DNA from 2 places in the Paracoccus angustae genome. Region 2 is predicted to be linked to the other one. Evidence: riboswitches for the same ligand, from Rfam matches in the RefSeq annotation. Region 2 holds a riboswitch; the other holds the start of a gene.
The links. Region 2 has a riboswitch for cobalamin ahead of ACFOM8_RS11465 (DUF1636 family protein). Riboswitches for the same ligand answer to the same signal wherever they lie in the genome.
Positions count from the first base shown of each region.

Region 1: it holds a riboswitch for cobalamin, as region 2 does, so the genes downstream of both, ACFOM8_RS10635 (TonB-dependent receptor plug domain-containing protein) here and ACFOM8_RS11465 (DUF1636 family protein) in region 2, are expected to answer to the same signal.

Region 1 covers NZ_JBHRXY010000007.1:28,221-31,565, reverse strand. The annotation lists gene ACFOM8_RS10635 (TonB-dependent receptor plug domain-containing protein) at 1-1,665, opposite strand, end outside; cobalamin riboswitch at 1,792-1,984, opposite strand; gene ACFOM8_RS10630 (NAD-dependent deacylase) at 2,014-2,691, opposite strand; gene ACFOM8_RS10625 (hypothetical protein) at 2,701-3,003, opposite strand; gene ACFOM8_RS10620 (heavy-metal-associated domain-containing protein) at 3,158-3,343, opposite strand.
Region 2 covers NZ_JBHRXY010000008.1:6,735-10,079, reverse strand. The annotation lists gene cobN (cobaltochelatase subunit CobN) at 1-208, opposite strand, end outside; gene cobW (cobalamin biosynthesis protein CobW) at 221-1,276, opposite strand; gene ACFOM8_RS11465 (DUF1636 family protein) at 1,279-1,662, opposite strand; cobalamin riboswitch at 1,755-1,975, opposite strand; gene cobO (cob(I)yrinic acid a,c-diamide adenosyltransferase) at 2,482-3,111, shown strand; gene ACFOM8_RS23115 (nucleotide-binding protein) at 3,172-3,345, shown strand, end outside.

The DNA of each region.
Region 1 (3,345 bases), on a different contig from region 2:
CGCCGCCCGCCCGGCCACGTGTTGCAGGTCGATGCCTGCCGTGGTGCCGGTGGCGAAGGTCGTCTCGGCGCCCAGGTTCAGGACGCGTTCGGGCGCCCTGGCCCAGTCCGGCACGTCGGTCTGATTGTCGATAAAGGAATAGCTGGCTGTCAGCGCATGGCCCGCGCCGAAGGCGTAACGGCCGTCGATCTCCACGCCCCGGCGGCGGGCGATGCCGGGCACCTGGTTATAAAGGTCGTCGTTCCAATCCGAGGGCGTGCCGTTGTCATCGAAACCGATCAGATTGTCCGTCTTCAGCCAAAAGGCCGTCGCGCGCAGGTGGCTGTCGCCCCATTGCTTTTCGACGCCCAGTTCGTAGGTGCGGCTTTCCTCGGGTTCCAAGGTCGCGGTGCCGTAGAACGGGTCGAACAGCTGGTAAAGCGACGGCGCGCGGAAGCCGTTGCCAAGCGCCCCGCGGAACAGCAGATCGTTGTCGGCGCGGTAAACGGCGGCCACGCGACCCGACGTGAAGCCGCCAAAGCGGGAATGGTCGTCGCGGCGCAGCGAGGTGGTGATGTCCATGTCGTCGCTCAAGGCGGTGGTCGTTTCAACGAAAACGCCGGTCAGGCGGGCGTCGCCGTTGCCTTCGGCTTTCTCCTTTTCGGTATCGGCGCCGAAGACGGCCCGGACGCCCGGGGCCAGATCGGCCGCGCCCTGCCAGGAAAGCCTGGTGCGGGTGCCGGCATAGGACACGGGAAAGCCGTTGTAATAGCTGTCGCGGCTGATGCGATAGCGGGTCAGGGCGATGTCGTGATCCACCGCGCCGGTGCTGAACCGGGCAAAGCCGCGCAGGCCGTAGGATTCGTTTTCCGAATAGTCGTCGCCCGGCGTGCCCGCCACGTCGCTGAAATCGTCGAAGTCGGCGGTGCTGTCTTCCCAGAAGCCGTTGAAGCCGATGGTGACGCCGTTGTCCAGCCGATGCGCGCTGTAGAAGGACAGGCGCGTCGCCTCGTACCCGTCTTCCTCGAAGTTGCCGTTGTTCTCGTCCAGGGCGGAAAAGCCGTCGGTGCGGACATGGCTGACCTGGAAGGCCAGATCGGTGCCGTCGCGGCGCAGCGTCGCGCCATAGCTGGCGGTCAGGGTGTCATAGCTGCCCGCCTCGATCCCGAAGTGGTGGCGCAAGCCGTCCTCGGTCGGGCGGAGGGATTCCAGCGTCAGGACGCCGGCGATGGCGCGCGACCCGTAAAGCGCGGATTGCGCGCCGCGCAGCAATTCGACCCGGCCGATGCCCGCCGTGATCTGGCCGCCGATGTCGTAGGCCGGGGTCGGGGCGGTCGCATCCGAAACCTCGATCCCGTCGATCACCACGGGAACATAGCGGCCCGGCGCGCCGCGAACCTCCAGAAATCCCGTGGTGCCCAGCGGCCCTTGCTGGCGCAGAGTGACGCCGGGCAGTCTTGTCAGGCTGCGCGACAAGGGCTGGCCGGCGCGGCCTTGCAGGTCGTTTTCCGTCAGCACCGAGACGGAACTGCCCGAGCGGCTCAACTCGACAGGTTCGCGGTTGGCGGTCAGGGTGATGTCGTCCAGGACGATGGCGTCCCGGGGGGCGTCCTGCCCGGAGGCGGACAAGGCGGTGGTCAGAAACAGGGCTGCGGTCAGGGTCGGGACCAGGGGTCTTGGCGTCACGAAGGACATCCTTCCAGAAACCCGGGCGGGGCCGGGCGCGATGCGGTTCGTCCGGGGAATGAACCCGCCGGACAGCGACACCACCACGACGGAAGTTTCCGTTTCCGGCGCGCCCCTCGCACGCCGTCAGGGTGATCGCGTTCGGCAGGTCTCCTGACTTGCGGGTCATCGCTTGGCCGGGCCTTCCCATCCCCAATCGGGAACAGTGGCGTTGTCCGGCCCGGCTCTCCGCTGACAGTTGCGGGGGCAGTCGCGGATTCGCACCGCGTTCCCTTTTCAACCGGGCTTCAGGCCCGGAACCGAGGCAAGGCCGCCTTAGCCCACAAGGCCGCGCTCAGGCAAGGGCAATCAGCCCAGCGAGGCCACCCATTCGGGCACCGTACGGCTGGCGGGGCCGACAATGCGGCGGTGGAAGTCGCGCGCGTTGGCGCTGGCCTCCAGGTTCAGTTCCAGGCATTCCGCGCCGCGCCGCCGCGCATGCTGGGCAAAACCCGCCGCAGGATAGACATTTCCCGAAGTGCCGATGGCCGCGAACAGGTCGGCGGTTTCCAGCGCCTCCCAGATCCGGTCAAGGCCATAGGGCATCTCTCCGAACCAGACGATGTCGGGACGGGTCGCGGGCCGGGCGCAGGCGGGGCAGGGATCGCCGGGCGCCATGACGGCGGGCGCGGCCCAGCGGTGCCCGCAGGCGGCGCAAAGCGCGCCGTTCAGCGTCCCGTGCATGTGGATCACGGCGGGGCTGCCCGCGCGTTCGTGCAGGTCGTCGACATTCTGCGTGACCAGCGTCAGGTCGTGGCGCCGCGCCAGATCGGCCAATGCCAGGTGCGCGGCGTTGGGCCGCGCCGCCGCGGCATTGGCGCGGCGCATGTTGTAGAAGCGGTGAACCAGCGCGGGATCGGCGGCGAACCCTTCGGGCGTCGCCACGTCCTCGATCCGGTGGCTTTCCCACAGGCCGTCAACGGCGCGAAAGGTCGCAAGGCCGCTTTCGGCGGAAATCCCCGCGCCGGTCAGAACGGCGATGCGCAAGGCGCGGGCTTACCGGCAATAGGCCTCGGCCCGGGACGCGAACCGCTTGTAGCGCGCCCAGAAGGCGTTGTCGCGGTCGCTTTTCGACATGCGGACCTCTTGCGCCTCGTGCGGGTCGCGGAAGAAAGAGGCGGCGCGGCGCTGATCGGCCCGCGACAGGGTCTGGTTCGCGACCTGCTGGATGCAGCCGCAAAGCGGCGCGTTGCCGCGCGCGCGGTCGGACCGGACGCAGGCGTTGTCGATGGGGCCCGCCACGGCCAGGGGCGCGGTCATCATGATGGCGGCGGCCGCGATGACGAAACGGTTGAGCATGGAACTGTCTCCTCGGTTGCCTTGTCGGATGGCGGGGGCCGGTTGAACCCGGTCTGCGATGCCCGTCCGGCTGCGATCCTAGCAGCAACCGCCCGCCCGCTCAATCATGCGGTGTGCCGCGGGCTTTGGCTGACGCGCCAGGACGTTGCGGTTCTCAGGCGGCCGCGACCTCGTAGCCCGCGTTGCGAATCGCCTGAACCGCGCGGTCCTTGTCCAGACCGTCGACCGTGACGCTCTTTTGCGCCAGATCGACGGTGGCGCGGCCGCCTGCCTCCTGGACGGCGGCCTCGATGGCGGCCTTGCAATGGCCGCAGGTCATGTCGGGAACGGTGAAGGTCACGG
Region 2 (3,345 bases):
ACAGCGGATGCTTCAGCGCCGCGATATTGGCCAGCCGCAACGAGGGCAAGCCTCCCTCGGCCCCGTTGCCCCGGTGCCAGCCCGCCGCGAAGGCGCCAAGGTCGCTGTCGGAAAAGGACAGCACGACCAGATCGGCGGGCGCCTGGCCCAGATCGGTCGGCGTCTCGGTTTCCTCCAGCCCGTGGCTTTCGCGGAAGATGACGTGCATCGGTCCCTTGCCCTATTCCGCCGTGGCGGCGTCCGGCAGCAGGATACCCCGGATCGCGGCCGCGTCGATATCGTCATGTTCGGCGATAACGACCAGCCGGCCCCGCCGCCCTTCCTCGGGCCGCCACGGACGGTCGTACTGGTGGCGGACCCGTGCGCCGACCGCCTGGACAAGAAGCCGCATCGGCTTGCCCGCGACGGCGGCATAGCCCTTGACGCGCAGGATGTTCTGCCGGTCGGCAAGTTCCGTGATCCGCGCGAGAAGCGTTGCAGGGTCCGAAATCTCGGGAAGGTCGATCACGACGCTGTCGAAGTCGTCGTGTTCGTGATCATCCGCGCCGTCATGATGGCTGGGCCGCGCGTCCATGTCATCCTCGGCCGCAGCCCCCAGGCCCAGGATCACGCGCGGATCGACCGCGCCCTCGGCCACCTCGACGACCGGCAGGGGGCGCGGCGCCTCGGCCGCGATGACCGCCTTTGCCTGTGCGATCCCTTCGGGACCGGCCAGATCGGGTTTGGTGAGCAGAACGATGTCGGCGCAGGCGATCTGGTCCTCGAACACCTCGGACAAGGGTGTTTCATGGTCGATGCTGTCATCGGCCAGCCGCTGCGCGTCCACCGCCGCGACATTGGGCGCAAAGCGCCCTGCCGCCACCGCCTCGGCATCGGCAAGGGCGATGACGCCGTCCACGGTGATCTTCGAGCGGATGTCGGGCCAGTCGAAGGCCTTCAGCAGCGGCTTCGGCAAGGCCAGCCCGCTGGTCTCGATCAGGATATGGTCGGGACGCGGGTCCAGCGCCATCAGCGCCTCGATCGTCGGGATGAACTCGTCGGCGACGGTGCAGCAGATGCAGCCATTGGCCAGTTCCACGATGTTTTCCGCCGGGCATTCGGGGATCGCGCAGCCTTTCAGGATTTCGCCGTCCACGCCGACGTCGCCGAATTCGTTCACGATCACCGCCAGCCGCCTGCCGCCGGGGTTCTTCATCAGATGCGTGATCAGCGTGGTCTTTCCCGACCCCAGGAAGCCCGTGATGACGGTGACGGGAAGCTTTTCAAGGCTGGACATGTTCAGGTGTCTCCTGCGGCAAGGGTGGGCAAAGGGGGGATGCGGGCGATGCAGTTCCTGCGGAAATGCTCGGGGCGTTCGCGCCACGGAACAACGCCGTCATCCGTAGCCTGATATTTCGCGACGCCTTCCAGAACGGTGTCGACATCGGCGCCGTCGTCCAGGCGGCCATAGACATAGGTCCAGCGCCCCCTGCCACGCAACGCGATGGTGCAGCCCTGCGAACAGTTCGACAGGCATTCGACCGCCCGGACGGTCACGCCGGGCAGGCGGCGTTCGGCCAGGCGGCGGAACAGGCGGGTTCCGGCGCGCTCGGCATCGCCCGGCGCGCCCTGCCGGCGGCAACAGGTGCAGACAAGAAGGTCGACGTTCTCCGCATGTTGCACGGCCACGCTCTCCACAGGGTTCGCGGCGGGGCAAGGCACGGATATGCAGCCGGGCGCGGCTGCCTGTCCGACACCCCGGGACACCCCGCCCGGTTCACATCGTCCTGCTGGCAGGTCTCCCGGCTTGCGGATGTCAGGGGGATACCCTGGCGGGCGCCCGGCCTTCCCATGCGCGGCTGCACACAGTGGCCATCGGGCGACCTCTCCGGTCACGGTCGCGGGGGCGGCTGCGCTTTGGGGTTGCAGGCGCGAACCCCGGTCGCATTCCCTTTTCACCTGTCCTGGGACAGGAACCAGCAGTCCTCATTGGTACTGGCCCGGCGGGATTGTCAAGGCGAATGGACGACATGGCACAGGTCGACACGGCGGCGATCCGGGTCCGGCCGGGCGGGACAACGTTTCTGACCGTTGCCGCTGCCAGCGGCTAGCCGTGGGCTGCCACATCGGAAAATCGCACTCGAAACACAGGCTCTGCCGCCGGCGGCCCGGCAGCACGCCCTGACGATGGGGGGCGACGAACAGGCTGGTCATGGCGGTCTCGGCATGCGCCTTCGCGGCGGACCGCTGAAGGACCGAGGGCGCGGCGCGGCACCGGAATTGCCTTTCGCCTGATCGTGCTGGCAGTTCCTGCGCGCGTGGTCGGAACGCCCGGCATCGCTGCCGGCCTGTGGTGCGCAGGCCGGACGGCCAATGGCGGGCTGATCCTGCCGGGGTCCGGGCCGCCGCCGCGCGCCTTCTTCAGCGGTGCCCGGCGCTGACTTGCCTGCCGCCCTGCCCTGTGGTTTCGTGGCCTCCGGCCGACCTTCTCCGGAGTTCATGATGAGCAACACCGCCACGGACAGCAGCGAAACCACTGCCCGTCACAACGAGAAGATGAAGCGGATCAAGGCCGCGCGCGACAAGATGATGGCCGGCAAGACCGAGGAAAAGGGCCTGATCATCGTCCATACCGGCACGGGCAAGGGCAAGTCGTCCTCGGGCTTCGGCATGATCATGCGCTGCATCGCCTGGGGCATGCCCTGCGCGGTCGTGCAGTTCATCAAGGGCACATGGGAAACGGGCGAAAAGCGGCTTTTGCAGGCCCATTTCGCCGGGGAATGCCGCTTCTTCGTGTCGGGCGAGGGGTTTACCTGGGAAACCCAGGACCGCGACCGCGACGTGGCGGCCGCCCGGAACGGCTGGGAAATCGCCAAGCAGCAGATCCTCGATCCCCGGATCCGCTTCGTTCTTCTGGACGAGATCAACATCGCGTTGCGCTATGACTATCTGGATATCGACGAGGTGGTCGATTTCCTGCTGACGCAAAAGCCGCCGATGACCCATGTCTGCCTGACGGGCCGCAACGCCAGGCCCGAGCTGATCGAGGCCGCCGATCTTGTGACCGAGATGTCGCTTCTGAAACACCCGTTCAGGGACGGCGTGAAGGCCCAGAAAGGGGTCGAGTTCTGATGGTTGCCGTAGACCTTGGGTCAGCCGCTTCGGCAAGCTGACCCCCTGGGCCACGCGTCGATGATCCAGGGCACCGGCAGCAATGTCGGCAAGTCGCTGCTGGTCGCGGGCCTTTGCCGGGCCGCGGACAGGCGGGGCCTGTCGGTCGCGCCGTTCAAGCCGCAGAACATGTCCAACAACGCCGCCGCCACCGCTGCCTGGGGCGAGATCGGCCGCGCCCATCGTCAAGGCCGA